DNA from 2 places in the Brevibacillus sp. 1238 genome. Region 2 is predicted to be linked to the other one. Evidence: predicted binding sites of a transcription regulator. Region 2 holds the regulator's gene; the other holds the start of a gene.

Region 1 (16,432 bases), on a different contig from region 2:
CTAAAGTACCTAAAGCAAGTGCCGTACCTATATACCAGAAGATTAATTGTAATTTTGCTTTTCCCACTGTATTCTCAACAAAATCTTCAGTTGTAACTTTATCTGATTTCACAGTATCACGTATACTCTGTAGTTGTGACTGTCCGTGGCCGACAAGAAGAATGTCTCTATAACGTGTCGCATTTAAAAGCTGAATGCCAAGTTCGCCTTAACAATTTTCTGTACGATGCCAAGCAGCAAGCGAACGGGCGTGCATAGAATGAACAGAGAGATAGCAGCAGTAGACAACCCGCCTTTTTAAAATGGCGGTGTTGAGAAGACGCTGCAGTCTTGAAAGCATTGCATTGTGAAAAAACGTAATATACAATTAGTCCCAAATGTTATAGATAAAGGGGCTAGTGTTCGTGAAAAAATACAAACTCGTTATGGTTACTGGAGTACTATTGAGTTCTCTTTTGTATGGTTGCAGCGTTGATTCGACGACATCAACAAAACAGGCAGCGATTAGTCAACAACAGGAAGAGGAGACCAAAGCTGCAATCCAAGAATTTAAAACATATCTGGAAGGCAGCTTTAAGGAAACGTCCTGGTACGCGAATATTAAGGCAGTGGATATGACAAAGATTGATGACAAATTCAAAGTAACAGTCACAACAGACTTAGCGAATGATGTAATCGGTACTGAAAAAGGCGATAAAATAATTGGTACAGTTCTAGGGTGGGGAAATGCACAAGATAGTAAATACAAGGTTTCAGAGGTTATTGTTAATGGCTCCGGCGGTGTAAGTATCGCTCAAAAACTAAACCCTTTATAAGTTACAACCCGCACCGATAATAAAGGGCGGGTTGTTCTTGCTACACTGACCGATGAAGATAGCCAGTGGATTTCTATGAATCATATTACGGTTTAAAAAGCGAATTAAGGAGGACTATAAGTGACAAAAGAAGAGTGTTGATGACTTGAAAAATCACAAACTTTTAAAATATAGAGGATTGTAATGGAATAATATTGATATGAGTATTTCAATAATACATAATTAAGATAAAAAAATTTAAGGTGAAAAAATGGCGGAAAAAAACAGACAACATTATGTTCCAAAGTTTTATTTAAGAAATTTTTCAGATAGTACAAAGGCAATAGATACCTATAATATTACCAATTCGAAATATATACCGAATGCTTCCATCAAAGATATGTGTCAAAAGCACAATTTTTATGGTTCGGATAAAAAAGTAGAAAACTTCTTAAATGAAGAAATAGAAGCAAAAGCATCTTCGATTATTAGAAAAATTCTTGATAAGAATGAATTTCCGAATAATGAGGAAGATTATTTACACCTTGTTATGTTTTTACTTGTTAGTGAGGCAAGGAATTTGAAACATGCCGACTCCGCTAATAATGTGGCAGATTTTGTGGCAAAAACATTAATGAAAGAAGACCCTGCTTTTAAAGACGTCGATTTAGAAAAATTTAAAATCGAGTTGAATGAACCGGCTAACCACAGTATTAAAGCAGCTATTGAGGGTGTACCTTTTGTTATTGATCTAGAACCACTTCTAATTGTAGAACAAACAGGAGCAAGAAGATTTATTACGTCAGATAATCCTTTAATTCGGTATAATTCATTTTATCTTACTAAACGATATCCGGGAGGATTTGGTTATATTAATAGAGGGATGCAATTCTTTTTCCCTATATCACCCCAAAAATGTATATTGCTTTATGACAGTTTTTCCTATGAAATTCCCGAAGCAAAAGATAACGTATTAACTTTACGGAAAGCAAGAGATGTCGATCAATTAAATGAGTTATTTTACTTAAACGCATATAATAACGTGTTTTTTAACCAAAAAACTAGAAGAGAATATATTGAAGGAATTCATTTTGGGAACAGACGAACACCAAAGATTAAAGAGTTAGAGAGAGAAGTTGCATCCTTCAAGTCGGCTGACTCAAATGGTAGGCTCATTCATATTAGCCAAAATAAAATATCGAAGAGAATTAACTTTCCATGGATTAAAATCTCCAAAGATGCCAATAAATTAATAATTCCGTCGCACATGGGTGGAATAAATAGAATGGAAAACGCATATATTAGGGAATTTTTACAAAAAGAAAAGACTATGTTTGAGAAAAATCAACCGTCATTTAAAGAAAGATACTATAGAGCAGATAAAAGCCAAGATTAAAATTCCGTAACTGGACAAAGAGCGGCCTTCTGCGATCGCCAGTTTTCGTTGATTTTATACTAGCTGGCTAGTAAACAACCCGCCAGGCTTAACATCTTGGCGGGTTCTTAAAGGCAAGTTACTACTCGGTAATGTTAAAAACTTTAAGCAATTCTTGTTCATATTTTGAATTTCTTCCTATAACAAAATTAATGAACTTTTCTTGATCAAACCATAGGAAAAGGTCGATGACATCGAGGTCTTCATCTAAACGATGTCCTACATTTCGTATTTTTAGAACACCTCCTCCTTCTAACAAGGCATTGCCAGTAATAGTTATGATTAGATCATGTATATCCTTACTTGAATCAAGGCTGGTAAAGGCCAAAACATTAGGAACTTCGTGATTAGGGTTTATACTATTGAATTGCTTCGCTGCTTTGTGAATGTGAGCTGAAATGGAATTATAGACCGGGTCATCCTTGTGGCCCTCGAAATCATCATATTCAAGAGTTTTCTCTTCACAATAGAATACTCTCTTACTGTGCATTAAAACATCAAAGTCAGGTGTTTTTGTGGAACCTTCTTTGATTTTCTTTACCTCTAACCCATACCCACTTAAAAAAATCTTTACTACTTCCTGTCCATAGTCTGCCATATGATCACCCTCAATTGATAAATTTTTTATTGGTCCTCTTTCTATGCCCACGAGGCCTTGGTGTATCCATCCACTTCTGGATTTGGCCCCGGAGCTAGAGCGGGCCACTTGCAAGAGTCTTCAGTGGCACGGGGAACTGTTCTCGCTCAAGATAAATCTTGATGTATTGTTTGGACTTGCATACCATTCGCTAAACTTCTGCCATAACCTTAATGGCGTCTAAAATTGTACTAAGGGGACGGGTTTTAGAGGATATATGACATAAAAGCCTAAACTAGGCGAGTATCTTCATGTTGTCTAGAAAACCATCTAATGATTTGCTGTGCTATTACATCTACAAACTTTGCAAAGTCATGGAGCTGATCTTGAGGACATTCATCCCCCTTTGCTTGATAATTCGTTTTTGCGTGTGCAAACATGTTTCTTGTATTGGAAATAGAATTAGCGATTTTTTCAAACGCTTTCTGGCGATCATCAAGCTTACTATCGATGTTAATTTTTATATTTTTCTTAAGGAACTGTGGTAAAAAGTTTTCTAATTCGAGTAAGTCACAACAAGCTTCGATTGTTAATCTAATAGCAAAAAATCCTTTTGATTAGTATTTCTATGTTCTTCATAAATTTTCCCTAATTCTAAAATGTAATTTGCATCTGGGGTTAAAGCTCTGGGACTAGATAACTTATTTACAGTTTTTTCGATCAGGTCTTTGCGTATTACTGTTTGTGATACGTACTCAATAACTCGTGTATAAGCTAAAATTAAATTTTCTGGAGTATGGGAATTACTACTTGAGTTATAGATTTCTAACAGTTCATTAATTCCTTTTCCATAAATTAATGGTCTGAGCTTAACCTCAATGGGGTTTTCAAGATTTTCTGGTTCAACTTCTTCCCATGGGTCATAATCTGGTCGAACTCCTATATGGAGTTCTAAACCTAAAGTTGATCTGAGCTCGAAAACATAAGAATTAAATAGTTTATCGATTACTTCATTTTCTATTCCATCTGGACATGAAATTAATATGAATACATCGTCGCTATCGACTGGTGGAACATATTTGCTAAACTTACCTTCAATTGTAAGTAAGATGCCGAAACTAGTTAGTCCGTGAATTATCTCTAATGTATAAATTTTCTGCGAGACAGAAATAGAACTCTTCAAATTACTTATCTCATATATTCTATTAAAGAGTCCCCAATTATCAGTATCTATTCTAATTAATGCAGTGTTGAGACCTATGAATTTGAAATTACCCATAATCTCGCCATTTTTCGCTTCGTTAACTATTTCTAAGATGTAATTAAGATTACAGTCATAATCATAGGTTGCCCTTGGAAGCCACAATTTTACTGATGTGTTGTAATTAATTGGCTTGACAGGACGATTATTATCAAGCTCTTCTTCATCGTCTCCTTCCTCAACAGGATAATAATAATGATCTAATTCAATTTCAATTTCGTACTCCTTACAAAATTTAAAAAGCGCGTCTAATTCTTGTTTTAAATTTGGTGGTTCGAATATGACTTCCATGATTATTTTCACCTCTAGGAAAATAGTACCACGTACAAAGTGTTAGAGTAACAATTAAGAAAAATTAAAATTGATCAGAGCAGTACCGCGAATGGGATGCATTTATTTTAGAAGATAAACTGACCCTTATTAAGAAAAACAAGATACAAATGTTTGCCTCTGGTTTTAGAAATAGATGTTCCAAAAACTTCAAATCATGATGAAGTTGTGAAGGAAAATGTCCTACAACAAGGAAGCAAATAGAGTCCGATGATTTCTTGACATTGTAAAGAAATCATCTCAAATCTAGTAAAATGCTCTTAATTGTACAAATTCATATTCTTGTCGTAGTATTATTCAATAAAAGATCAAATGCATATGATTGTTGCATAATTTTTGATGCGAAGTCCACATAAAACTTCTGCAACTAGCACAAAAGTTGACAGATAAATTAGCTAATGGTATTATTGCATCAAATTAATATTGTACGTAGCGGAAGTACCGCACGATCATTCTTCTCTAGCAGAGAACCTGCAGAAGATGTGTCGTGCGGTTTTTTTTGTTACAGATGGAAGGAGTTGAAAGAAATTGTAAATTATTTCGGGAAAAGTAAACGAAAGTTCTTGTTTTGTGGTATAATAAACTTGTGTAAATTGATAAAAGTATAATTTTCTCATACAACAGGATGGTGATTGACATCGAATGCAAGCATGTGGATTTAGATAAGCTCTCTGCATTTTTAGGTATTAACCTCAGATCGGTTATTGGGATTAATCAAGATCAAAACTACGTTCCATAAATAGTAAAGCAAGAAGCATCTTTAATTCCTTCTGTGTCAGATCACGACCAGCTACAGACAGTTTAATCTGAGCTAATAACTCTTCACCTAATAAAAAGGAATGTTGTCATCTACCGGCAGAAAAAGAAGAAATCTTAAATGATTATTCTACTTCTTGAAACCAAGAGACATACAAGCCATAGTGCAGTTAAACGATTTGACGATAGCTTAGGTGATTAGGGTCTGTCGCTCATATAGGATTTTTAAGCGTGTGTTCCCTCGATAGTTAAAGGGACAATCATGAATGGAAAAGTGGTGCCGAAAGTGGTGCCGAAACGTAAAAAAAGACACCAATGAGAGCTAATGCCTAACAAACATACAAACCACTAAAATGCTGTAATATCAACGTTTATCTAACTTAAACAAACTACAACAAAATAGGTCTGGCGTCTTGACAGGGTGGGGGTCGCTGGTTCGAACCCAGTCCGGATCACCATATAATGAATGCTGAAACCTCTTGGTAATCAAGGGGTTTTTCTTATTGTTGTCATTTGGTTGTTTCATTGGTTTTGATACGAATTTGTATTTTGATACGAACCTAGGCTATTTTCGGGTTTTGTAGAATATATTACCAAATCCATCCCGGGTGTCTCTCTGGAGATTAGGCAAAGGTTTCTATATGTATCTAATGTAATACGGACATTGGCCAGATCTAGCATTTCTAATACAACCTTTTCGAATTTACTCCTTGTTTCAATAGCAAGCTTGCATGAGGATGACGGATATCATGGAATCGAATTTTCCGCAAAGCTGTCTTCTGAGTGAGGATGCCAAAAGACCTATTCAACTTGCGTAGGGATAGTGAAGTGCCACCAGAGGTACAAATGACCCACCCAAAACCTCAATACAAAGGGCGGCGGTTAGCCACCATTTTCTGATAAGATCGATAAGTCGCCAACTGTTCGTTTCCCACCTGCTTTTCATTACTGTGATATAATGAAAATAAAAACAATGGGGTGTATTGTTGAAGAGACAATTTTTGATGATTGTAAGTGATGTAACCAAACCACAAATAGATAGCGCCAGCGAAGCAGTAAAAGATTTTAACGAATTTATTGACTTGATTCCAATTGAGTCTAAATCTGATGGAGGCTATAGCCTGTACCTCGATATTCAAAAAGGCGATGTTCCGATAACAGTTTCAGATACACGAAAATTCCTGAGAAATTGGTTTATGCCTTTAAAAATAGAATGTGATTCAAATCCACGAGACTTTTATTAAAAGTCTTTTTTTATACAAAGTAAGTAAAAGTAAGTAAGAGGTGTGGGGCGCTGGTTCGAACCCAGTGAAAACTTCTTTTGACTGTTCCTTGATGAAGCTGATTGTCGAGTGGCTCCCCGATTTATCCAATCGGCTGTTTTGTTATCACTTGCTACGTGGATTCAAATGTTGCATTCAAATCCTGTAAATATTTACGCTTAATTGGCCCGTTGTAAATCTCCTTTGTTATCCGTTGATGGAACGCCGTGTGCGATGAAAGTCGCCTGTACGGTGTAGGCTCGTTATAAACCGAGAAATAGAAAAGGGATAAGGCGAGAATAGCGATACGACACCACCAACATTCACATTTGTGAATCACGATTATCGGATTGGAGCCACAGATGCTGATCTGAAGTTCAATGTGAATGAGGATGGAACCCTCTATTTTGTTGTAGTTCCTAGCAATGCTTCCGCACCGAACAGCTCTCAGATTAAGGCAGGAACTGACGGACAAGGGAACCTTGCAGTAGATAGTGGTTATATCGCAGCGAGTTTTAGTAGCCCAAATAATGTCCATCTAAGTGGATTGACTCCTGGTCATACCAACTACACTCTTTATGTAACAGCTGAAGATGCAGCTCACAATGCTTCTTCGCCTATCGGTTTGCCTTTCTATACTGGTACTGCAGATTAGACAGCGCTCCATCAGTCATTACTTTCGAAGTCGCTCAACCGAGCGGCTTTTTCTTTTGGAAAGGGGGAAGGAACACGGTTGTTCTAGAATCACTTGGAAGTTGGGTGCAAAATACGAGTAAAGTCTTGGATCAGACAGTGCACCTGTCACATTCTCACCAGACGGGCCAGTAATGGCAGCAGGACATGACGCTTCAACAACTTATGCATTGATTCCGCTAAGTGCTAGTAGAATTGTGTCACTTGGATCACTCAGCAGAAGCGTTTTCCAGAAGATATGGAAGACGGGTGACGTTGCTGACCCAGCGTACCCGCATAATTTGATCAAGTTGATTGAGACGGATAGGCCAGATAAGTATGATGTTGATAAGCCTGACAATTTTATCGATAAAGAAACGTCTACGGCCTTGAAGCTGGAGGGCTGGAAACGTGAAGCCGGCTTGAAGGCAATTGACAGTGTTTGACTGCCAAAAGACTACTGAACAACTCGAGCGCCTGGAAAAAGCGATTGACCAACGATCCAGCAGGCGGACTGAGCGAGTTGCCCTGGCTCATGTTTACGATGCCTGACCGGACAACAGAAAAAACAACGCGACAAAAACACAGCCCTCCGTCCAGGGGATAACCGGGGGGAGGGCTGTTGCCTGTTTGAACAACTCCATGAGCATTTCATCTATCTTTTGGCAACCATTGAAAACAACCCTAAATAACCTCAAAGTGGCAAGTGTAATGTATAAAATCAGGTATCTCAACGATAATAAAACAGCCTGAAAAGACTTATTTCCTATGAACAGAGGAGCAGATGAATATGAAAATCAAACGGATGCTTGCGTTACTGTTGACCTTGGCACTCGTTTTTAGCATGATGCAGGCAGTAGTATCCGTGCAAGCCAAAGAGGGGAAGGCCGCTGATTCAGTTTGCCTCAGTCCCAAAATGGTGCAGTTGAAGACAGATATGCAGAAAGTCTGGATCGACCATACAATATGGACGAGAAGCTACATTGTCAGTGCCATATCGAATCGTCCAGACCAGAAGGACGTTTTGGACCGACTTTTGCAGAACCAGCAGGATATCGGGAATCTGATCAAGCCTTATTATGGGGAAGCCGCCGGAAATAAGCTGGCTGATCTTCTCAGAGAGCATATTTTGATCGCTGGGAAAATTGTAGCGGCTGCCAAAGGGGGCAATCAGGCGGATGTGAAAAAGCTGGAGGCGGACTGGCATAGAAACGCTGACGATATTTCGAAATTTTTAAGTGCAGCGAATCCGAACTGGCAGTTTAAAACGCTGCAAGATATGCTTTATGCGCACCTTCAATTGATTACGGAAATAGTTCTGAACTGTCTCAAAGGAGATTGGAAAGCGGATATTGCAGCAACGGACAAAAACGAGATCCATATGATTCATTTGGCGGACATTTTGACAGAAGGCATCGTCAAGCAATTCCCTGAAAAATTTTAACCGGGTAGCTATAGGGCAGTTCGATGCTTCTGCAAAGCTCTACAAGTGTAGAGCTTTTTTTATTTGCATGTTCGTATTATGTTCGCATATAATACAAACAAACGTTCCTGTTTGGAGGCGAACAGCATGAAAAGGCAACTGCAAAGAGCCATACAACAGCGTCAGCACATCCGGATTATTTACCTTGGCAGTGACGGCCGCACTACACAGCGAACTTTGCGTCCCATCGAAATTTCAGACGACCGACTGAAAGCGTACTGCCTCACGAGAAAAGCGCCGCGTGTCTTTGTAATCGACAACATCCTTGCGGTACAGTCAGTGGCGAACCGCCATGCCGTCTGATCTCTTGTAACATATGGAAGGGTTGGTGTGTTGAGAGGGCATTCCAGATAGACAATCCGTTCTCGATCCGATTTGTTCTGCCGGAGCAACGAGAAGGGGTCCTTCAGCTGAAGAAAGACAAGAAACTGGTAAAATGCCTCTTTTAAGTGGGGTACTTCCCGTCAGAAAGGTTCATATTTTTTCGGATCTCGACCTGGTCGTTCCACTACGGGAACGTCTCTGTGATGTACTTCTTATCTATGTAACGGCTGGACATTTTTGTGATGCTCTGAAAGTGGATTAGTTCCAGCTGTGTAACATCGCCGCTGAGGATGTTTCGCGCTGCGATTTTGAAAAAATTTTCCGCTCACGCTTCTTCATGCCTGTTACCGGTTACCTCTCGTCGTTTATTAAAATCTTTCTCCCGATGTCCTTACTTAGCGAAGGCGCTATTAAGCGCTAAACTAAGGAGGAGATTGTGATGATGAAAAAATTTCTGAATTGGGCCCGTCGTTATGGCAATTGAAATGATCATCCATTGGTTTAACTGATCTTCTGGCATGGGGCTGGAGATTCAATTATCCCGCCATTCATCAAATCGCGCGGGTTGAAACGATAACTTTAGTTAGCTGCAAGATAAGCTTGCTCCCTTTACCCTAAATCTGCCCGTTGTAAATCGTTATCTTCTTATTTGTTGATGGAACGCCGTGTGCGATGAAAGTCGCTCGCACGGTGTAGGTCCAGGGTGACCCGGAAATAGCTTATCAGTAACAATCGAACAGACAGCACTAAGTGCGGAGCAAGTCCAATTTAGATGGAGGTGGTCAGATAGCGACTATGCCGATTACATGGTGGCTTATGTAAAGGGGCAGGAATACAGGGTCTTCAATTACGGGGAGACTTATGGATTTGGTGCTATTAAAACATTACGTGCGGATACTAGCTATGACATCACGCTTCATTTTTACAAGAATAATGTCAATATCGCCCAAGGCGAACTGCATATCGTTACACCGCACGATGATACAATTGCTCCAAACGTGAATGTAATGCTTGGAAATCACACATCGACCACGGCAGATTTTGAGGTTTGGTCAGATGAGCCCGGGACTATTTACTATATCTTCGTCAGGGACGCGGATTTTAACGTTATGCCTAATAAAAGTTTGATTATGGCCCGGAATGATCCGAGAATCGTACGATCTGGACAATTGAATGTAACAGCCGATCAACGGAAACAGGTGCTTTTGGATGGATTTACTATTACCGAGCCAGGATATTGGACACTTTATTTAGTATCGGAGGATTCGGCGGGTAATATTTCAAGTATCCAAGGAGCAGGGTTTTCTCTGTGAAAAACGTCGATACTTTTTTCAGCAAACGGGATGTGACTGCTTGCGGTCAACAAAACGGTCATGTCGTTTGTTGATCCAAACAAATTAGTCGTTGGCGGCTGATCCTTAGGATTTATCTGGGGTTTTTTCTTGGAAAAGCTTGAGTAAAGTGCGGAAGAGTCGGTCAACCGAGCGGCTTTTTTGACAAGGAAGATGAATAAAGGTAATGAGGACATTTGCCAATAACTGCCCTAATCACCAGAGGAGCAAGTCAGAGAGAGGCACAATCGAGCTGGACTTCCTTCCTTTATGGCTTATGGCTCGCAACGATTTCGGTCGTGCCAAACATGCAGATTGAACAGCCTGAAGTGGCTGAACGTCTAATCGAGTGTCAGCTAACGGATAGAGACATTTTGGCTAAAGATTTTTTTCATTCGTATCGCAAAAAAGGGGGCAGGAAACAGGGCAGGCAAGATAGCAAATGTTTTGGCAGAACGGAACAGCGGGTGTTGAGCATTCAACAACTTTTGCATTACGGCAAATCAAGATAGGTTCTTGGTGCCCCTACCGAGTTATTTCATATTTGACTTCAGAATAATTGTGAATCATCAATTCTTCATGCAGAAGATTCCCGGTTCGTTTATCAATGACTCTCCTCCATATTTCGTTCTCTCTAAAATTCTTCCCGTCTATATGATGGAATTGATGATTTCTTTCTTCCAAATGGTAGGAAAAGGGCAACTCGTTTTCACAAAAAACAATTCCTTTTAGATGTTGGTCGGTTAGCCAAACGTGAAATTGAAATTGATTATTGGTGGGATTAAAGAAACGCAAATCCACGTAATTAAAAAATACGCTTGCCCCACTCCCGAAAGGCAAGACCCTATGCTCGTCTGGAAACGGATCAAAACTATGATGATGTCTCTCCGTGATTTCTAACGGTGTATGCAAGGCAAGCCAAAAAAGCAAATTCGCTAACTGGCATAATCCTCCCCCAATACCTGTCTTCACTTCACCTTGCGATAACAACAATCCGTCAATATACCCTTTGCTCGCTTTCGGTTTCCCGATTAAATGCCAAAACGAAAAGGTTTCACCTGGCTTCAAAACAATCCCGTCCATGGATTTTAGGGCAATGCGTAGATTGGTAATTTTATTTTCCTGTAACATCGGATCGGATGTACCCAATTTTCTCCTTAAAAGCGATTGATGGCGTTTGACTACATGGGGGAAGCGATCAACCATTCGCTTATTGGCAAAATTCACAAACAGATTGCGAGTCGTTCTCTTTAAACGAAGCTGAAGGATTCTGAGTTTGTAGACTAAAGGCATTTTAACTGCGAGCTGTTTTATCATTGAGGTCACCCATTACCAATTTGATTTTTGCGTGCGATGGAGTTGCGGACAACTTGAACGGACAACTTGAACAGTTGCGAAGGTCGGGAGTAATCCCAGACTGCTCCTGCTAACCGAAAATTATACCATAATATGGAATCCTGATGTTTTCCATTTCGCGCTTCTTGCGATACAAAATTTTGAGCGCGGCGATCACTGACTAAAATGGGACTATCCGGACAGCAAACAGAAGGCAGCCGAGCTTGGAACGAGAATGAAAAGTCCGAAGCGCCAGCTGCCTTTTTGCAAAAAACGCACGTCTCCCGGCTTGACGATCGTTGCTCATTGCGGGAACAGGCTCGGGCATTGCGGCGGGAAAGCAATGGGCGGGCAACGGAACGATGGGGTCGGGACGGGAACCGGGAACGAGTTCGGACGAGGTGCGCAAAGTTTGGCGAGCACTTCCAGCTTCACATCCGTTTCCACCTGGATCTGCATGCAGATGACGATGTCCATGGCGACCCTGCCGTCCAACAGTACATGGCTGCTCGGCGTACACTCGCTGGCGACGATGTGGTAGCGGATGTTGGAGGCATTCAGAGGCTCGGGCAAACAAAGCGCGATTTCGCTGTCGAGCTGGGCAGGAGCCGAAAATTCGCACAGCAGCGCGCTGTCGGCAAATACGCGGATCAACTGCGTGGAGCGAAGCAGAAAGTGGACGATGCCCATTCGCACTGCGTTTCCGTAAACGAGACTGGTGTCGCGGCGGATGCTGATAATCGAGCAAGCAGCGTCTGAACAGCACGGTGGCTGGACGTGTCCGGATGATGGTGGAACAAGCGGCGTTGCACATTGGATATCGATACGCTGACCGGCCAGGATTGCGGCTTCCACCAGCGGGCGGCACTCGTCTGGAATCCGGACTTCGTTTCGGCCCGAGAGCGCAGTGTAGACCCAGTCGTATATTTTGGGGACGCGGATGCAGACTTCGAGGACGTTGATAGGGATCGGCGGAGCTGGCACGATGATTTTGACGATAAATGCGTCCAGATTCCCTCCAAATAAAGTCTGCGCTGCCCCTGGAGTAATGGGAAACGGAACCGGATCTGTTTCAGGAGTGGAAGTAATGCCTGTCACGTAGGCGTTTCCCGATCCATCTACGGAGATGCCGAAAGCTTGGTCGTCTTGCCCGCCTCCCAAGTAGGTGGAATAGCGGAGAGCGTTGCCTGCGGTGTTCAGGCTGGTCACGAATGCATCGTGGCTGCCGCCCCCGTAGTTGCGTTGAAAGGCATTCAGTGTGATTGGAAAAGGGACGGGTGCTGTTTGCGGTGTGTTGGTGATACCCGCCACGTAGACGTTTGGCAAGGAATCAAGTGCGATCCCGAAAGCCTGATCGTCCTGACTGCCGCCCAGATAGGTAGAAAACACAAGCGCGCTGCCTGTCGGGTTCAGCTTGGTGACAAATGCATCTAAGAGCCCCCCTCCGTGGACCGTCTGGAAGGCGCCCGGGGTGATTGGAAAAGGGACGGGATCGGTCTGGAGGGTAGCGGTGCTTCCGGCCACGTATGCGTTGCCTGCCGTATCCATCGCGATGGCAGCTCCTGCATCGTTTTGCCCGCCGCCCAGATAGGTAGAGTAGACAAGCGTGCTGCCAGTGGCGTTCAGTTTGGCAATAAACGCGTCAGAGCTGCCTCCCCCGTAAAGCGTTTGGAAGGAACCCGAGGTGATCGGGAAGGGAACGGGATCGGTCTCGGGAGTAGAGGTACTTCCCGTGACGTACGCGTTTCCCAAGGAATCGACCGCGATGGCGGCCCCGGAATCGAACGATCCTCCGCCCAGATAGGTAGAGTAGATGAGCGCGTTGCCCGCGGCATTCAATTGGGTGACAAACACATCTGTGTTCCCTCCAAACGACGTTTGAAACGCGCCGGGAGTAATGGGGAAAGGTGTGAAATCCAATTGAGAAGTTGCCGTAGTGCCGACGATATAGGCGTTTCCGGCGGCGTCGACGGTAATACCCGAGCCGAAATCGATGGAATCCCCGCCAAGGTAGGTGGAGTAAACGAGGGCGTTGCCCGCAGGGTTCAGTTTGGTAACGAATGCATCCAGCGCTCCGCCAAAAGTCGTTTGAAAGGCCCCCGGAGTGATGGGAAACGGAACCGGATTCGTTTGAGAGCTGTTCGTGTTGCCTGTGATGTAGGCGTTTCCCAAGGAGTCGACGGCGATCGCCGAACCTTGGTCGATCCCCCCTCCACCAAGGTAAGTGGAGTACAGGAAAGTGTTTCCGGCGGGATTCAGTTTCGCGACGAATGCATCCGATGTCCCGCCAAATGTTGTTTGAAAGGCCCCGGGAGTGACGGGAAAAGGAACGGCAGCCGTTTCGGGAGTGTTTGTAGAGCCTGTCACGTAGGCGTTCCCCGCTGCATCGACCGCGATCGCAAAGCCGATCTCGAAATTCCCTCCGCCCAAATACGTGGAGTACTCCAGCTCAGGATCGATGACGAGCGGGTAATGCGGATCGTAGTCAGCTCCGATCTGAAAGCGGATGACGGGTGCGCCATCTAGTTGCTGTTCGAGCAAAAAGGAACTGCCGACGCTTGCCTTCCGCCCGCCGATCTGCTGGTAACTGAACGGACGTGCTTCGCGAAGCTCCCCGATTTCGGTGTGTATGAGGAGATTCCCTTGCTCATCCAGAGACAACGATTTTGCTCCGCGATAGGCAAAACGGATGTCTGCCACCTTCGCACCGGGCTGAACGACAAATTCGTATTTGATCCGGCCGTTATCACCGTGAAACACGAGGTCAATTCCCGGCCACAGCTTCGGATAGACGACGTGCTCATACGTAGGAATATTTGTATGCCATTTGGAAGAATCGTTGCCCTTCAAATAGTTGACTGTCCTTGTAGCGAGCTTGCGGCCTGTCGGCTTTGCTGCCGGGTTGGAGTCCAAAAACGCCAAAGACAGCCGGACTCCGCGTACCTGCTTGTTCCATTTCTCCGCGGATTGAGGAAAAATAGAGCCGAGGGCTGCTGTGGGCGAAAAATCTCCGGCAGGCTTCTCTTGAAACGTCAGGAGAACTTCTCCCGGCATGAAGTACGCTTCATAATCGGCTCCTTTTACGTAATAATGAAGTCGGGAATCCGCCTGGCCGACATTCGGGACAAAAAAAGGACGACTTTTTCCGAATGTCTGCAAAACCTGCTGCCTGTTGTCATTCGCGATGGGCATCGAATCACTCCTTCCGTAAACGAGGTGCCTTATTGCTATACGTATGTACCGCTGTAGGTGAGTGGACTGGGCGAGTGTTTATTTTTGCCGCATGGATGATTTGTAACATCAGGGACTCTCTTTTTCAGCTTTGCCAAAAGGGCATGGGATGGAGTTTTTAATTTTCGAAATTCTCACCAATAAAGTAATTAAATCCTCCCTGTTTCTTACTCTCCATGAGAGAATGAATATAGCTACCCGTTCGTTCAGGGGGCATCATGATTGCATCACAAAAAAATCAAGCGAGGCGAGCATGGACCAAATCCAAATTTACGTTACAGATAATTCTGAGTGTCTTGAGTTTGAGGCGGAAAGCAGAGGTTGCCGATTTGATGTCTACGTTAAGTTCAGCGATGAGTTATTCAGTATTAAAATTTATGATATTGTGCGGCTAACCCAGGACTTTGAAAGCGAGGTTGCTTCAAAAGGCTTTTACTCTGTTGATCCTAATGTAGTATTAGTTCCAGCGGTGACTAATACGCATATTTGCACAACTGTCATGTCGCTTGCAAAACAGAAGTATTTCAGTCAAATCAAACCGCTTTGTGCTCAGGAAGTGGAAAAAATCATGAAGGATCTCTCACCGATATCTCTGCCCGTCGTTTTACGATAATGGACGATCGGATAATCGGGAGGGGCAGACAGCGAAAGTGCCAAGCTGATTCAAGGAACGTGAATGCAAGCGAGCAGCCATCGGTACATACGTGTCAAAACATATGATTGTTGTGTGTGGCATTGCGGCTGAAGACGACGAGGAACGTAGATAGCTGCGATCAATGGGGGGGCAGTTCGGCATGAAAACAATTACCATTCACCAGCCATGGGTGACGCTGATCGCTTTGGGCGAAAAAAGGTTTGAGACTCGGAGCTGGGGTACGTTTATTTTTATGTGCAAGATATTGTTGTGCGTCCGGAGTTTCAAAAAATGGGGATAGGGACAATGATTATGGACAATCTCATGCTCTATCTAAAAGAGAATGCTCCCGACCAAGCTTTTATCGGTCTCTTTTCGTCTAACGAAGGCAAGAAACTGTATGAAAAATACGGCTTTCAGCAGTACCCTGCTTTAACCGGAATGTTTCGAGTAGCGCCAATTTAGCTAGTTGTAGGCTCCTCCAATGTTGGGGGAGTTTTGATTTCCAGTTGTTTCTAACGACTTAAGTATAAAAGACTACATACGGAACGAGATCCACGACTAAATCCCCCTCCCTAACAATATTTGCTATAATATCCACACAGCCCTAATCACTGGAGGAAACAAATGGCCTTACCAATTACTCTTACAAATATATTTAAACACAAGCAAAAATCATACAAAATGGTCGTAATCCTCTGCCTTCTCGACGAACTGAAAAAAGGGAATCCGTCTTTAGCCTTGGACACTCTCAAGCAAAAATTTCTCACTTACTACCAAGAACGGGAAGCGAAAGGCCTGGTAGTAGATTCACCACCTGCAAAACTAAGTAAACAATGGCGGGAGATTACTTTAGCGCAAATCCACCACATCATCCAGACGCCGCTCCAAGCTCTTTCAGAAGTTTTAATGAATGATCGCAACCATACTGAGTATGGCTTCCGAGCAGATATTTTAGAAGAGCTACGCACACCCCAAATCCAAGAGCTGAGCGAGTATACGATACA
Region 2 (16,432 bases):
CAGTCCTGCCAAAACATAAGAGCATGATCGTGTTGTGACGCAACAAATGACGTTTCTGCCAAAAATGAAAGGGAGAGATCAAGGATGCCTAGATTTATCGCGGAAGATGACTTTTGGTCGCTATTTCCCCAGGCCAAAATAGGCGTCGTTATTTGTCAGGGGATTGATAACTCTATCAAAAACGTTGAAGTTTACGAGAAGCTGCTACAGGAAGCAGGGAAAGAAGCGCAGCAATTCCTCAAGTTGGAGGAATTGAGCAGTAATCCGGTCATTTTGGTTTGGCGCGAGGCGCAGCGGACGATGCTAACCGAAAAGACGAAAAATGCTTTCCTCTGTATGGAATTAGTCGATGAAACGAGAAGCGATGAGTTTCATAGAGCGCTAAAAGAATTGTCTGATCTCGTCTCCCGCCATCTTGGCGGTACGGTGAAGCTGGAAGTATTGGACATCCATAACAGGGAAATGGCCATTTGAAACTAAGTGTTAAAGACGTGGAATCAGGATGTTTTTCAACCGAGATAGACAAACATGCGGCTGCGTCCCGCATAAAAGAAAAGCTTGTCAGAACTCTCAATCGACCTCGCTTCGGCGGGGTTTTTGCGTTAGGCAATGCCAAAAAACAACGCGAAGCATATTTGCGCCAGGCTAAAAGTTGCAATGGCGAGTGCATGATGGTATATTAATTGAGGTATCAATGATTGATGGGTCAAGTAATTGTCAGCCACTAACTGCATGCTGCTGAATTTGCTCATCCACACGCATGATCCGTATCGATTTACCAGCCCCCGGGAGGCATTTTTCATGACATACAAGGAGTTTGAAGAAGAACAAATTCTCAGCTTGCTCATTGGTTTAACCAATAAAATCAGCCCGAAATTCGAGCGCTGTACCGGAATCAGTTCGACTCGTCTCGCGATCTTGCAAATGTTGTGCGAGCGAAGCGAAATCAATCAGTCCCAACTGCAAAAGCACATCGACATCGATGGTGCGGCTATTACACGGCACTTGAAGCAACTGGAAGCGGATGGCATGGTGATTCGCTACAAAAATCCAAATGATAACCGCGAAACGTTCGTGCGCTTGTCCGACGAAGGGATCGAGCGGATTGAAGGGTACAAAAGCGAGAAACGGATTTTTATCCAGCAGATTTTGGCGGGATTCAGCGAGGAAGAGACGCGGGTCCTGGCTGATTTTCTCAAACGGATGCAAAACAACATTTGATCGATCAGAAAAGGAGTCTGTTACTATGGTGCGCACATTGCAAAAGACAAACGATTTTCGGGAAATTACATTTGGCCGTCGCTCTGTCAAACTGTATGACCCGGAAGTCAAAATCAGCAGGGAAGAGATGACCGAGATTTTAGCCGGAGCGACGCGTGCCCCATCTTCGGTCAATATGCAGCCATGGCGTTTCGTCGTGATCGAAAGCAAGGAAGGGAAAGAAAAGCTGGCCGAGCTGGCTCGTTTCAACAAGACGCAAGTGCTCACTTCGTCTGCGGTCATTGCCGTATTCGTTGACATGAACAATGCCGCATACATGGATGAGATTTTCGGAAAAGCGGTCGAGCTTGGTTACATGCCGCAAGAAGTGAAAGATATGCAGCTGCAAGCGGTGAAACCGTACTACGCGAATCTGTCGGTTGCTGATCTGCGGGACGTCAATTTTATTGATGCGGGACTCGTATCGATGCAACTGATGCTCGTTGCCCGTGCTTTTGGCTATGACACCAATCCGATTGGCGGCTATGAAAAAGAGCAAATCGCCGAGGCATTTGATCTGGACAAGGAACGCTATTTGCCGATCATGTTAATCAGCATCGGCAAAGCGGCGAAGGAAGGGCACTCGTCTTATCGATTGCCGGTGGAGACAGTGACCACCTGGAAATAATCCAACTACGTTTTCGAAAGGGAGAAAAAACATGCTGATCATTCATGCGCATCTGCAAGTAATTCCTGCACAGGAAGAAGCATTTTTGCAAGCGGTCAAAGGGCTGGTTGCTGCCAGCCAGGCGGAAGCAGGCAATCTCGGATACGTTCTGATGAAAAGCACAGAGCAAGAGCATTGCTATACGATGGTCGAGAAGTGGGCGGATGCTGCGGCAGTAGCGGCGCACAATGCAAGCGCTCATTTTCAGGCGTTCATCAAGCAAGCACCAGCTTTTGTTTCGGCACCGATGGAAGTGGAAGTATTCGCAGGCGAGCCAGTGAAGCTGTAAATCAGTCTGGAAAAGAAAAACAGCAAGGGTGATCCTGGGAGCTGACTCCAGGTGATCAGCTTTGCTGTTTTTTTGCATGACGGGAAGACATTGCGGTGGAAAGCATAGACCCGAAAAAAAAGACCCCACTTCTGGGGTGTAAATCCAATGACCCGTTGATGGAGGGGAGTTAGGAAACGCTTATTTCGAAGCAATCTGAGACAGTCCCACCTTTTCCGTCATGAGCGGTGACTTTCACGATAGCGTAATCTGAATGACCCGAAATGGTATGGAATACAATTTTTCCATAGTTAGGGCTAGTAACGACATCGTTGAAAGTGTAAACAAAGCCCGATCCCCGTTCAAATTGAATGGTAAAAGTCAGGCTATCTTCATCGGGATCAGCAAAATAATCGGTAAGGGAAACAGCCTCATGGGTTCCGGTAGGAGGGATAGCGAGATCAGGTATTCCCGAGCCTACAACAACCGGGGCTTGATTGCTATTCTCGACTTCTTCCCTGCTGTTTTGGAGGGATTTCGTTCGAGCCTACACCGTGCAGGCGACTTTCATCGCACACGGCGTTCCATCAACGGATAAGAATGGAGGAAAAGGAACAACGGGCACTATCATCGTACACCGCCTATGTCAAAATTTACACCTTTTCTTTCCATTTCACCCCAAAAAGCAAGCAATCACCAAAAGTTTGGGGAAAAGTATCCATTAAGACACAGGAGTCGTAATACATATAGACCCAGGCAATCTCGGTTCACAAGATGGAGAACAGGTCCGGAAAGATTTGAAATGGGGGGGTCTGATGAAAAAGCGGTTAGTAGTAAGCGGATTGATCCTTGTCTTTGCTTGCGCTTTCGTATTCGACAACAAACTTTACTATCCGCCACTCCCAATAGAAAGTATGAGCAAAAAAGCGGTGATAGAAAAGCTGAATGACTCTGACAAACCAATCGTTACATTATCGAACGAAAACGGTCAACAATGGTATATCATACGCGAACGAGATGCATCCGCAGCTGATGAGTTGATTAAGAAAATGGTCAGTCAAAAAGGATGGACGTTCCGACAAAAAGAAGGTAGTGGCCTCTTCTTTGAAAAACAAGGAGAAAATTTGATTGTAACTACCCAAAAGTGGACGGGTGACTATGTGTTAGTGAAAATTCCGGCCCCTTTTTCATGACTAAACGCGGTTCGCTTTCCGGTTATTTATGAGGCTGTCTGCTTATGAGTGATGAAGAGATAAAAAAATTAACCCCTACCTAACTTTCGATAGGAGACGGCAGAGAGGCAGGCAAAGTATAGTAAAAGTACCCGAAAGGAACATCCTCGCTTTAGTTGATGGACGCCATCTTCGATGAAAATCGCCCTCCTCGTGGCGTATCCTGTGTGGAAGGAACCATCTCTCCGTGCACCTTCCACACAGGAAGCGGGCTTATAATGGATTCCATTTGAGAGAATCAGATACAACCTCTCGCCCGCTTGCCATCAACAACCCCTTGAGCTGCACGAGGGGTTCATTTTTTTGCCAAAACAGCTCCTTGTTCATGAATGAGAACAAGGAGCTGTCATCGTTTTTGCCCAGAAAGTTGCTGTTGGTCCCTCATTTGATCATGAGAGCTAAAAACTCGTGCAGTTTATCCAAAGAGCGGATGTTTTGATTGCAGGTTGTGCTGTCTTGGCATAAATAGTTTCCTTTTTTCAAATACGTGCCGTCACTTGAACCGCGTGCTTCCAGGACGAACATGCCGATGTCGGAAACTTTGTTGCAGATGGCACAGATGCCTTTCTTCGCTATGGGCGTAAAAGTGCCGTGGATACCGATCAGCTTGTCGGGGTAGTTGGCGATGATAAATTTTTTATCAGAACCGTTGTCGAACCAACTGATGTACGACAACTCGGCATACGGAAGCTCGGCGGCTACTGGTGGCTTGAGCTTCTTGATCTTCGGGTACATTTTTTTGATCGCTTGCTCGGTAACAGCGGGAAACGGAACAACATAAGGCGACAAAGACAGCAGAAACTGTTTGGCTTCGTTCTTTTCTTTCAGCGAACGGATTGGCGCAAGTAGTTGTCTTTGTTCGTCAGAAAGATCAGCGAACAGCTGAAAAACCGCTTCCTGCGCAATGTCTTTTCGTGCCCGGATGACGTTCAAATCCGTGCTGCCCGTATACGCATTCAACAAGTTTTGCACCTGCCATTTGATAAAGTTGTAGTGGTGGGGAAAAATAAACGGTTGCATGTGATCGTGTACCTCCTGTATGTGTCCGCTGCGCTGGTGGAAGAACGCAGCAGTTTTGTCTCTTTTACTTTAAAAGCAAACGGCTGCGCTTGATAGGGAGAGAACGATTCTAAACAAAACTCGGCATAGAAAAAGCACTGATCGTCCTGGGGACAGATCAGTGCCTGAGTCTATTTGACATATACGATTTTTTTGATCGTTTCGATCGAGAGAAAGTACTGTTCGGCCAGCTGTGGAATGGACACACCTTCGCGAAAAGCGTTGCGGATCAGGTTGTTCCTTTCATCCAGCTGTTTTCTTCCGCCAGAGCGGGTTCCCCATTTATAATGCGTGGTTTTTGACTTCGGGATATAGATGGTTTCCCCCTGCACATACTTCTGGATTTCTGCAATCAGGCTTTCTGGCAGCATATTGGCTGCATTCGCATATTTCATTTTCGCTCGCTCCTTATTTTGGCATTCAAATAAGGGGCAAAGCCGGAAAATAAAAAATGAGATACATAACGGTAGGCGATGTATTGTCTAAACGACTGTCCACCTCATGCAAAGTATCGCCTTTTTATTTCCAGGCTTTGCATGAGACGCTGCAGTATCTGGCAAACTGAATCCATTCACCAACCATACACCCCCTCGATCACGATTCATACCTTCCTGTGCAGTACGCAAACTCTGCGCAGTTCCTTCCATTATAGATCATCTTGCAGCGATTTTCATGCGCAGATGTTTGCGAGCGCTTTGCCAAGTTACTCAAAAAACACGATCTTTGCGGCTTATCGGCCGACGATCAGGTCAAGCAACTGATCATCTGTCCATGGCTCCAGCGCAAGCAACGCTTGGTACGGGTCAGCTCCCGGGATGTGAAAGTAGGAGGCAAAAGCTGGCTCTGTCTTCAAGCCGTTTTGCTTGAGCTGGCGGATGTGCTGCCGCGCTTTCGGTCCTGCCAGTTGCAGCAAGCGATGTTCGATGATCATGTGCCGATACGCGTTTTGTTGTTCGACGGGGCGCGGTTGGGCAAAAAGCTCGAACCAGAAGCCGTGGGCAAAAAAGGAGACAAGACATGTGGGCACAGCTTGTACCGGCATGCGGGCTTCCTGGTATCCTTCGCAGTCTGCGTAAAAGCTGCGGGCGATCTCGGCGAACAGCTCAAGATCGTAGCATTCGCAGACGATGTCCAAATCACTGTCGCCAAGATCGATGTCGAGCGGAATCGTTCCGGCGAGCACCGGATCAAAAGCTTGCAGGCGTTGCAAGACCGCGCTTTGTTCGATGGCTCGTGCGGCTGTTTGCTGTTTTGCTGTACCGTTTTGCAAATAGGTGAGATCACGCCAGTTTCTCGTCATAGAAAACTCCTGTTTCCTTCGGTATTTGCAGATGTTTGTCGCAACAAGTATGATAGATTCGCGAAAACAAGTGTGCAACAAAAATCGCTTTTGCTCGTATTACCTATGTGAGGGGAGTGCATGCAGATGGATATTTTACTCTGGATCGTTGTTTTGGTGCTATTCGCGCTCAGTATTGCAGGTATATTTTTGCCTGTGTTACCCGATACGATTTTGCTGTGGGCAGGCTTTTTGCTCTACCACTTTTTCATAGCAGATCCGGGAGCGGGGTTGCCAGCGTCCTTCTGGTGGGGAATGGTGGTATTCAGTATTTTGCTGTACGGCGCTGACTTGTTGACCAACATGTATTTCGTGAAAAAATACGGCGGCTCCAAATGGTCATCGGTGGCGGCTGCCGCAGGGATTTTTCTCGGGATTTTCGTGTTCCCGCCATTTGGGATGATCATTTTGCCGTTTGTCTTTGTCGTGCTGGTGGAGCTGTTGGTGCAGAACCAGCCTTTCGAGCGGGCGGTCAAAGCGGGCTTTGGCTCCCTGATCGGCTTTTTGGGAAGCGCAGTAGTCAAAGTAGTGTTGCAGGTGACCATGATTATCTGGTTTTTCCTCGCCAGATAGAGAGAAAAAAGGACAGCGATGGCTGTCCTTTTTGTATGCCGCGAAATTAGTGAATGAGGCGGTAGACGCCGATGACTTTGCCGAGGATGGAAACGGCGTCCAAAATGATCGGTTCCATCGTGGCGTTCTCCGGCTGGAGACGGAAGTGGTTTTTTTCTTTGAAAAAGCGCTTGACGGTTGCTTCGTCTTCCTCGGTCATGGCGACAACGATATCTCCGTTGTTTGCCACATGCTGCTGGCGCACGATGACGTAGTCTCCGTCGAGGATTCCGGCGTCGATCATACTGTTTCCGGACACGCGCAGCATGTACACCTTGTCTGAAGTCACGATATTTTCTGGAAGCGGGAAGTATTCCTCTACGTCCTCAATCGCCGTGATCGGTTGCCCGGCAGTTACTTTCCCGATGACAGGAACGCGGACAACGGAGTCTTCGAAGTTGTCCTGGAAGCGATCTTCTTCAGACAACAGCTCGATCGCGCGCGGTTTGGTCGGGTCGCGGCGAATCAGGCCTTTCTTTTCCAGGCGGGCCAAGTGGCCGTGTACGGTAGAGCTGGAAGCCAGTCCGACAGCTTCGCCGATTTCGCGCACAGATGGAGGATAACCTTTGTCGCGAACTTCCTTCCGAATGAATTCGATGATGGCTTGTTGTCTGCTAGATAATTTTGACATAAAAAGACACCCCTGATTTCTCGAACATATTTTCCTATATTATACCATGGGAGCTTGCGTTCGACAAACATAAGTTCGATAAAAAGGCGAACAGGAATTTTTGCCCGAAAGAACGTTTCTTGTCGAATGGTTGGTGCGAGCCAGAAGCATGGCTGTTCGCGGATTGTCCCATACCAAAAGGGGAATTGGCCATCTTGCCGTCACCTGCGTGAATTTTGCAAAGGGGCAGGTTTTCGTATTGACATGAACATATGTTCTCATTTATGATTAGGGTACGAACTTATAGAACGTATGTTTGCAGGAGGTTATCCCATGAATGTCATGTCTATTCCTAACCGTTTTGAAAAAGAATCGTCCCGTCGCGTCCGTTTTGGTATTACCAGAGGCCAAGCCCTGTTGTTCCTGATTACGTTTTCTCTCTTTTTTTACTTGTTGACCGAACTGGTGTTTGCTTCTTCGCACACTGAGCCGCTAAAAGGAACAGAAGTGACGGTTCGCGACGGTGACAGCTTGTGGACCATTGCAGTCCGCCATCAAACGGAGACGGTCGATGTACGCGATCTGATCCAGGATATTAAAGAGGCGAACGATCTGCAGAGCAATCTGATTTATCCGGGACAGACCTTGCTCATTCCCGATCCGAAATGATAGAAAGCACTTGCCGGTTCGTCTCCATCTTGCGAGTTCGCCCTGATGTGATATAATTAAACGGCATTACTACTGGGTGGGAGGAACCGTACGTGGTATCTGACGCGGAAATCAAACGAATCAACGAACTGGTCAAAAAATCGCGCGAGGTTGGTTTGACCGATGAGGAAAAGCAAGAGCAGCAAGCTCTGCGACAAAAGTACATTGATGCGGTCAAGGCATCGCTGAAAGCGAATCTCGATTCCATCCGTTATGTGGAAGATCTTGAAGAGAATCGTCCCAAACATTAAGCTCACTTGTATTGATAAGGCAGACATCCTTGCTTGACGCTCGGGTGTCTTTTTGTTCCTTATGACTATCAGGTATTCGACAGAGGAGGAAAACAGATGGCGTGGGTGGCTGTAGCGGTAGGCGGTGCTGTCGGTTCATTGTTTCGCTATTGGTTGTCTTTGGCGGCGAATCAGCCGGGGTGGCCAATCGGCACCTGGTTAGCCAACATCATCGGCTCATTTTTGATCGGCGTGTTGTTTGTGATCGGCAAAGAGCGGGGAGGCATTTCTCCCGAAGCGTATATTTTGTTTACCACAGGGGTTATGGGTGGCTTCACGACGTTTTCCACCTTTTCTCTGGAGGTTGTTTCTTTTTGGGGCGACGGGCAATGGCTGCGCGGGACGCTGTATGCACTCGCGAGTATCGTGGTCGGGCTGTCCTCATGCGCCGTAGGGATTTGGCTTGCCCGGCAAATGCAATAATAAAAAATAATGGATAAAGCTGAGAGGGGGGATGGGTGTGAGTACCCAGCACCGCGATTACGAAGCAGAACAAAACAAGCTGAAAGAGACGATTGCGCTCATTGACGACGAGATTGTTCAACTGCGTGAGGAAATTAACGAAGCAACCGATGACTATGTGAAACAGGTCGTGAACTACAACAAGGCCAAAGATTTGCGGTATCTAGAAGATCACGGGCGAGACAAACCGTATTTCGGACGTGTGGATTTTCTCAAAGACGAGATTTACGAGCTGGATCAGGTGTATATCGGAAAACGCGGAATTGTCCGCAGTGATACGTTCGATTCGATTGTCGTGGATTGGCGAGCGCCCATTGCCAGTCTCTATTACTCCGGAGAGAGCAAGGATGCGTTTTACCGGATGGGGCGCGAGATTGTCCGTGGAGAGGTGCGGTTGAAGCGCAACTTTGCGATTGAGGACGGAGAGATTGTCGGGATTTACGATGGAGCGGTGAAAGAGACGATCAATCGGGAAATGGGGCATCCGGACGAGTTTTTGCAGGAAGGTTTCATCGACGAGTTTTTGAACGCGAATTTGAATATGGCCAATGACAGTCGCTTGAAAGATATCGTGGCGACGATCCAGTCAGAGCAAAATGAGATCATCCGGGCGGAAAAAGATCGGCCGATCGTCGTGCAAGGGGTGGCAGGTAGCGGAAAGACGACTATCGCCCTGCATCGGCTGTCGTACTTGATCTACAACTATCAGGATACGATGATGTCAAAAAAATTCATGGTGTTCGCGCCAAACCGGATGTTTCTTACGTACATATCAGAAGTGCTGCCTGAACTCGGCGTCGACGATGTCCAGCAGTCGACATTTGTGGACTGGGCGGCGCGGCTCGTCAAACCGCTCATGCCAAAAGGCTGGCGGATCGTCAGTCCCGACAAGCCGTTGCAGCTGTTTTTTGAGGAAGGTCAGGATCAGCGTGAACAGGAGATTACTCGCAACAGGCTGCGCTTCAAAGGCTCACTGGCGTGCAAGGAAGCGATGGAGCAATACATTCGCTACGTGATTGAGACGAGAATCCCTTTCAAGAAACTGAGTTTTCTATACAACAAAACAAAGCAAGTCTTCTCCATTCCGGGAGAGACGATCCGGCAATTTTTCCTGGAGCAGTTCGGGGCGTTGCCGTACCAGCGCAGGGTAGACGCGCTGCGCAAACATTTGAAGCAGGAAATGAACAAGCAGCTGTTTTCGCATTTGCGTGAACGAAAAGTCGATCTCGACAAGCAAGGGCTGGCCAAATTTGAAAAAATGCTGGAACAGATTTTGGATACATACCTGGTCAGCTTTCCGCGTCTGGATATTTTTGCGGCGTATCGGGAGTTGATTGCAGAGGAGGAATTGCTGCGCAAGCTTGCTCCGACTGCGATCCCGGACGAGGTGATCCGTGATGTCAGCACCTCTTCTGCCGCACTGCTGGAACAGGAGCGCCTGGAGCCGGAAGACATCGCGCCGCTACTGTACTTGCAGCATATTATCGAGGGCATGAACAAAGCGGAGCATTTTGATCATACGGTTGTCGACGAAGCGCAAGATTTGAGCGCATTGGAGGTTGCGGTCATCGGGCTTGCGACGAAGCGAAATTCCATGACCATCGTTGGCGACATTGCCCAAGGCATCCACAGCTATCGCGGCATTCACGCGTGGGAAGAGCTGACGCAAGGCATTTTTGAGCAGCTTCGTCCCGCCTACTATACGCTGGCACAAAGCTATCGTTCGACGATCGAAATCATGCAATGCGCCAATGAGGTGCTGCGACAGATTGATCTGCCGGAGACGGTTCTCGCCAAGCCGGTTTTGCGCCATGGGGAAAAGCCGGTGATGGTTCATGCCCATTCAAGAGCCGAGCTGTGGGACGATATTCGTTCGCGAGTCGCCGCCTTGCAACAGGAAGGCTTTCAAACGATTGCGATTGTCACCAAAACGATTTTGGCGAGCAAAAAGGCGCACAAGGCTCTTGCCGAAAGCATCGCCGATCTGACGCTTCTCGGCAGCAAGGACAACCAGTTTCCGGGCGGCGTAACGGTAATGCCAGCTTATTTGACAAAAGGCTTGCAGTTTGACGCCGTGATTTTGCTCGATGTTGCATCTTATCAAAACAACGAGTGGGACGCGAAGCTGTTGTACGTGGCGATGACAAGACCTGTCCACCGGCTGGTGATGACGCAGATGGCAGGCGAAGAAGCGCCGCTTTTAGCTAACCTCGCACAAGAACTGTATACGCAGGCGTGAACAGGAAAAATCCCCTCTGACTGAATAACAGCAGAGGGGATTTTTCCTGGCTGAACCGATTAATGGTCGCCTGTATTTCCTTTGGACGGATTGGTGATGACGAAGCCTTCCTGTGGCAGGAACAAGTAGTCGATGATGATGCCATCGAGCAATGGCTCGTCTTTTTTCACGATGACGTCAATTTCCTTGTCGGTGGAAACAACTACATCTTCTTCGGTTGGCTTGTCCAGAGCAAGACCGTAGTGCGCATGGTCACCGTGCGCGTGAGTGATATAGGCACGCAGCTTCAGGTCTTTGTCTGCTTCTTGTTCCATGATTGTGCCGAGCTGCTTCGCTGCATTTTTGGTAATCTTTACCTTCATAGGTCAAGTCTCCTAACTGTATGTATGTGAGTTTCTTCTCCATCTTAGCAAAGAGGGAAATGCAGATGCAATGTGGAAAGTGTTCTGGGTGATAGAGTTGCTAGACAAACTTGCGAAAAGGGGACGCTTTCATGAAGATTGATTTGCGCAGCGATACCGTCACAAAACCGACTGAAGCGATGCTTAGGGCCATGGCAGATGCCGAGGTGGGCGATGACGTTTACCGGGAAGACCCGACCGTTAACCGACTCGAACAGATTGCAGCCGAGCTGCTGGGGAAAGAAGCGGCTTTGTTTGTCACAAGCGGCACGCAAGGCAATCAGGTTGCCGTGTTGACGCACTGTGTGAACGGCGATGAGGTCATTGCGGAAGCGGATTCTCATATTTTTTATTACGAAGGCGGCGCGATGTCGGCTTTGGCTGGTGTGCAGACACGGACGCTGGCGGGAGAACGGGGCGCCCTGCGTCCAGAAGATGTGGAAAAGGCGATTCGCGGCAACAACATTCATTTTCCGCGCACGAAGCTGATTTGTATCGAAAATACACATAACCGGGCGGGCGGCGCGGTCGTTACGATCGAGCAAATGAAGGGCGTGCATGAGGTAGCGCAACAGCACAACATCCCCGTTCACTTGGATGGCGCACGACTGTTCAATGCGGCGGCAGCTCTGGGCGTGCCTGTGTCTGCGCTTAGCCAGCATACCGATACCGTCCAAGTCTGTCTGTCCAAAGGCTTGAGCGCGCCTGTAGGCTCTCTTTTGGCGGGGGATCGGGCCTTTATCGAAGAAGCGAGATGGTGGAGAAAAAAACTAGGCGGAGGCTTGCGTCAGGCAGGGTATTTGGCAGCGCCGGGAATCGTGGCTTTGACACAGATGACGGAGCGGTTGACGGAAGACCACGCGCGTGCGCAGCAACTGGCTGAAGGGTTCCGCAAGCTGTCGCTCGAAGTGGAGCCTGTCGAGACGAACATCGTGCTGGTGAAGACGGATTCGATCCGGGAGACGGCAGTTGCCTTTTTGCAGCGTCTTGCAGACAAAGGAGTCCTGGCAGTCGACTTCGATGAATACGTGATCCGCTTTACCACTCATCGCCACATTGATGAGCAGCAAGCAAACAGGGTGCTGGAAATCGTGGAAGAACTCATTGGCACGGCGAAGGTTTCGGGATAATTGTTGCGGGCACCAATCATGGGCAAAGCCAGTCTGCTTGAATCGGGGAGCGGATTGGCTTTTTCTGATTGCACCGTTCACTTGCGGCCGACTTTCGACAAATTGTACAAAAATTTTCGGAATAAAGAGAATATTTTTAACCAAGTCGTCCAGTTCCTTTCTCACTGTAATGCGATAGCATAATGATGAGTTGGAGCCTATCTTTCAGTCATCATCGCGAACTCGATACAGACGAGGGGGATGCCAGATTTGAAAAAGCGAATGGGCGCACTTTTGGCTAGTTTTCTGATTTTTCAATTAGTAACTGGATGTAGCACAGCGCAGCCAACAGCTACAGACAACAAGGGAACCGAAGCACCCAAAACAGACACAGCCAAAGCGAAAGAAATGGTCCTGAACTGGAACGCAGATGGGGGAGAACCGCCTACGGCCGACCCGGGACTTGCTTCAGATGGAACTTCTTTTGACGTCATTACGGCCTGTTTCGAGGGTCTGACACGCTATGGGACGGACGGGAAAATTGCGGGCGCGATGGCTGAAACGTATTCGGTTTCGCCAGATATGCTGACGTATACGTTCCAACTGAAAAAAGACGCGCTTTGGTCGAATGGAGATCCGGTAACGGCACACGATTTTGAGTTTGCCTGGAAACGCAATCTCGACCCGCAAACAGGATCGGAATACGCCTACATGCTTTATTTCATCAAAGGAGCGGAAGAATTTAATACAGGCAAAGGCAGCAAGGATGATGTCGGGGTGAAAGCGATTGACGATCATACCCTGGAAGTCAAGCTGAACTCGCCAGCGCCGTTCTTTTACGAGCTGACAGCTTTCCCGACGCTGTTCCCGCTGCACAAAAAAACAGTGGAAACTAACCCGGCCTGGGCGGCATCTCCGGAAAATTACATCGGAAACGGGCCGTTTAAAATGGAAACGTGGGAACACAAAAACAAGCTGGTTCTGGTCAAAAACGACAACTATCACGACAAAGGTGCAGTGAAGCTGGACAAGATCGTCTGGAGCATGATTACCGATACCAATACAGCGCAAGCTCTGTTCGATTCGGGCGATCTGGATTGGGGAGGCCATCCGACGTATACGCTCCCTGTAGATTTGCTGCAAAGCTTGCATGACGAAGGCAAAATTGTCCTCGATCCGTATCCGAACACGGTAGCCGTGACATTCAACACTACAAAGCCACCTTTTACGAACAAAAAAGTTCGTCAGGCGTTCTCGTATGCGATTGAGCGTCAGCCGCTGGTGGACGGCATCGTCATGCCGGGTGTGCCCGCTGCGTATGCCTGGGTTCCGCCGTCGATGAAGCTCAGCGGCAATGATTATTTCCAAGAAGATTCGGCGAAAGCCAAGCAGCTTTTGGCGGAAGGGTTGAAAGAGCTCGGTTTGACAGCGATGCCGGAATTTACTTTCTCCTACGGAACAGGGGATGACAGGCAAAAGAAACTGGCGGAAGCGCTTCAGGATCAGTGGAAGAAAAACCTCGGCGTAGAGGTGAAGATCAGCGGGCTGGAAGAAAAGGTATTCCTGCAAAACAAGCGCTCCAAAAATTATCAGTTTGCCTATCGGAATTGGGGAGCGGACTTCAACGACCCGATCAACTTCCTGGAGATTTTCAAAGACAAGACAGTCGGAACGAATGACGCCGCCTGGGAAAATGAACAGTACCGCAAACTGATCGTGGACAGCTATCTGGAACTGGATACAGCGAAGCGCAATGCGATCATGCAGCAAGCCGAGCAAATTTTGATGGACGAGATGCCGATTGCCCCGATTTACTATGGCGTGCGCCCGTACATTCAAAACGACAAGGTCAAAGGTCTGCTTCTGAATCCGTTCGGCGGCAGAGACTTTAAATACACTACGGTAGAAAAGTAAACGAAAAAGGCAAGAACCCCCTTTGTGCCAACGATCAGACCGGCGGCATGAAGGGGGTTTTCTCTGTTCAGCGCGTGTAATTCCGCACACCCAAAGAAATACTATAGCCATTGACTATGGAAGGAAATGAGGGATAGACATGATATCGGCCAAAGAGCGTGAGAGACTGCAGAACCAGATGAAACGCGATGAGAGCAAGATTGTCAACATTGTGCTCCAGGATGCCCGCCAAGTGGCAGGGGAGATTGAAAAAGCCACCCACCAAGGAATTTTCATGGTAGATGGCCGTTACTACGGATATGAAGACATCAAGGAAATCAACGGTTCACTCTAAACAGCGGATGTGCGTGTCCGCCTAAATCAACGGCGGCGGAAAAAAGTGACGCAAAGCATCGGGGAGTTCTTTTTGCCACAAGCCCCAGACGTGGTTGCCCGGTTTTTCCGAATAGGACAGGCTGGCGTTGCTGTTGGTGAGCAGTGTTTTTGCTTCCCGGTTCCATTGGACGAAGTCGAACGTTCCGATATGGGTTTCTACAGCGGTTTCATCCAGTCCGACAACCATCCAGAGCCGCAGCCAGGAAAGGTCTCCGCTGTTTTGGATGGCCGCTTGTGTCGGCTGGAAAAAGGCTCCTGACAGGGCAAGCACTTGGGAAAACAGTTCGGGGTGGTCCAGTGCGAGGTGCAAGGAAACCGTTCCTCCGAGCGAATCGCCCGCGAGCACGCGGGAAGCTTTGTCGCGTCTTACGGGATAGCGCTCCTCGATGTACGGCAGCAGCTCCTCGCAAAAAAAGCGTTTGTACGCTGCATTTTTTGCGCCTACAGGCGAATATTCACTCGTCCGTTTGCTGCGATCCACCGAGACGCCGACGACGAGGAACGGTTCGATGCCTTCTTCGAGAATCAACTGGTTGGCGATGGTGGCAATCCGCCCCATCGTAAAGAAATCGTTTCCGTCCTGACAATAGACGACAGGGTAAGAAAGCAGTTCATTATAGCCCGGCGGGAGGTACACTTTGACCGAGCGGGGAGTGTCTACGTGGACGCTTGGGACTTCTTCTTTTATGATTGTTCGTTTTACATAATCAGACATCGATTTACACTCCTGTTTGCTCAAATGTAAAACTAAGCCTTGAAAAAAACTGATACAGCTTATATAGTAAATGATAACAGAGAGGAAATAAACCCTGTAATATCAATACTATAACACGTTAAACAGACATTTTGTCTGCAATATAACAGGGTTGTGCGGACGGCGCTGTAAGCCCTTTCTTGCACACACAAACTTTCTTCTGCTTTTTATCAGGGGACACTTCCGACACGTTTCGTCTTCCTTGTCGATTGAGCACTGGCTCAGTTGCGTGGGACATGGCGAAGCAAGCAAGGAAGCCCCTTATTCTAGTGACGAGGTGAATGTGATGAGCGTAACCACTGCTGTTGAACAAACAGAGAACAACGCCCCGCTGCAAATTCTTGCTCCGGACGGTACGGTTGTTCGTCCTGACTTGATGCCTAAGCTCTCCGATGATGAACTGCGTGAACTGATGCGTAAAATGGTCTTTACCCGTGTGTGGGACCAACGCGCTATCAGCTTGAACCGCCAAGGTCGTCTGGGCTTTTACGCGCCTGTAGCTGGTCAAGAAGCAAGCATGATCGGTTCCGAGGCGGCTCTGTCCAAAGAAGACTTCATCCTGCCAAGCTACCGCGACATTCCGCAAATGGTCTGGCACGGTTTCCCTATGCACAAGGCGTTCCTCTACTCCCGTGGACACATCGAGGGTGGACGAATCCCTGAAGGCGTAAATGTATTGATGCCACAAATCATCATCGCAGCACAATGTACACAAGCGACAGGTGTGGCAATGGGCTACAAGCTGCGCGGTGAAAAGCGCGTTGCGATCAACTACTTTGGTGACGGGGCAACCTCCCAAGGTGATTTCTACGAAGGTATGAACTACGCAGGTGTTTACAAACTGCCTGTGATCTTCTTCTCGCAAAACAACGGTTATGCGATCTCCCTGCCGTTCGAAAAACAAACGGCTTCTGAAAATATCGCAGTCAAGGCAGTTTCTGCCGGTATCGCAAGCGAGCGTATCGACGGCATGGACATCCTCGCTGTTTACTACGCAGTTCAAAAAGCGAAAGAGCGCGGTGTTAACGGCGAAGGCGCGACTTTGATCGAGGCGCTGACATACCGTTATGGTCCGCACACCATGGCTGGTGACGACCCAACTCGCTATCGTACTGGTGAAGAGCAAAGCGAGT

What was found. The regulator LexA, encoded in region 2, represses DNA repair genes until DNA is damaged. The targets are predictions, from matches to a motif close to CGAACATATGTTCG.
Region 1: a site for LexA is predicted at 8,626-8,639, ahead of M2298_RS20400 (WYL domain-containing protein). Genes of this name have one in related genera too.

The regions. Positions count from the first base shown of each region.
Region 1 covers NZ_JARXWC010000010.1:57,113-73,544, reverse strand. The annotation lists gene M2298_RS20435 (hypothetical protein) at 405-815, shown strand; gene M2298_RS20430 (DUF4238 domain-containing protein) at 1,066-2,190, shown strand; gene M2298_RS20425 (hypothetical protein) at 2,312-2,827, opposite strand; gene M2298_RS20420 (hypothetical protein) at 3,396-4,358, opposite strand; gene M2298_RS20415 (hypothetical protein) at 6,158-6,397, shown strand; gene M2298_RS20410 (hypothetical protein) at 6,747-7,070, shown strand; gene M2298_RS20405 (glycosyltransferase) at 7,878-8,531, shown strand; gene M2298_RS20400 (WYL domain-containing protein) at 8,658-8,873, shown strand; gene M2298_RS20395 (hypothetical protein) at 9,701-10,207, shown strand; gene M2298_RS20390 (VanW family protein) at 10,751-11,542, opposite strand; gene M2298_RS20385 (BMQ_0737 family morphogenetic spore coat protein) at 11,864-14,752, opposite strand; gene M2298_RS20380 (hypothetical protein) at 14,901-15,404, shown strand; partial or broken gene M2298_RS20375 (ASCH domain-containing protein) at 15,586-15,669, shown strand; gene M2298_RS20370 (GNAT family N-acetyltransferase) at 15,681-15,890, shown strand; gene M2298_RS20365 (MrcB family domain-containing protein) at 16,053-16,432, shown strand, end outside.
Region 2 covers NZ_JARXWC010000003.1:510,744-527,175, forward strand. The annotation lists gene M2298_RS10125 (LysE family translocator) at 1-19, shown strand, start outside; gene M2298_RS10130 (hypothetical protein) at 85-474, shown strand; gene M2298_RS10135 (MarR family winged helix-turn-helix transcriptional regulator) at 802-1,221, shown strand; gene M2298_RS10140 (nitroreductase family protein) at 1,247-1,888, shown strand; gene M2298_RS10145 (putative quinol monooxygenase) at 1,920-2,216, shown strand; gene M2298_RS10150 (hypothetical protein) at 3,011-3,388, shown strand; gene M2298_RS10155 (FusB/FusC family EF-G-binding protein) at 3,809-4,447, opposite strand; gene M2298_RS10160 (CD3324 family protein) at 4,618-4,932, opposite strand; gene M2298_RS10165 (DUF4269 domain-containing protein) at 5,217-5,786, opposite strand; gene M2298_RS10170 (DUF456 domain-containing protein) at 5,913-6,398, shown strand; gene lexA (transcriptional repressor LexA) at 6,445-7,068, opposite strand; gene yneA (cell division suppressor protein YneA) at 7,381-7,716, shown strand; gene M2298_RS10185 (DUF896 domain-containing protein) at 7,809-8,006, shown strand; gene crcB (fluoride efflux transporter CrcB) at 8,103-8,468, shown strand; gene M2298_RS10195 (HelD family protein) at 8,506-10,746, shown strand; gene M2298_RS10200 (HesB/IscA family protein) at 10,806-11,108, opposite strand; gene ltaE (low-specificity L-threonine aldolase) at 11,240-12,277, shown strand; gene M2298_RS10210 (peptide ABC transporter substrate-binding protein) at 12,527-14,170, shown strand; gene M2298_RS10215 (hypothetical protein) at 14,310-14,504, shown strand; gene M2298_RS10220 (alpha/beta hydrolase) at 14,526-15,260, opposite strand; gene pdhA (pyruvate dehydrogenase (acetyl-transferring) E1 component subunit alpha) at 15,586-16,432, shown strand, end outside.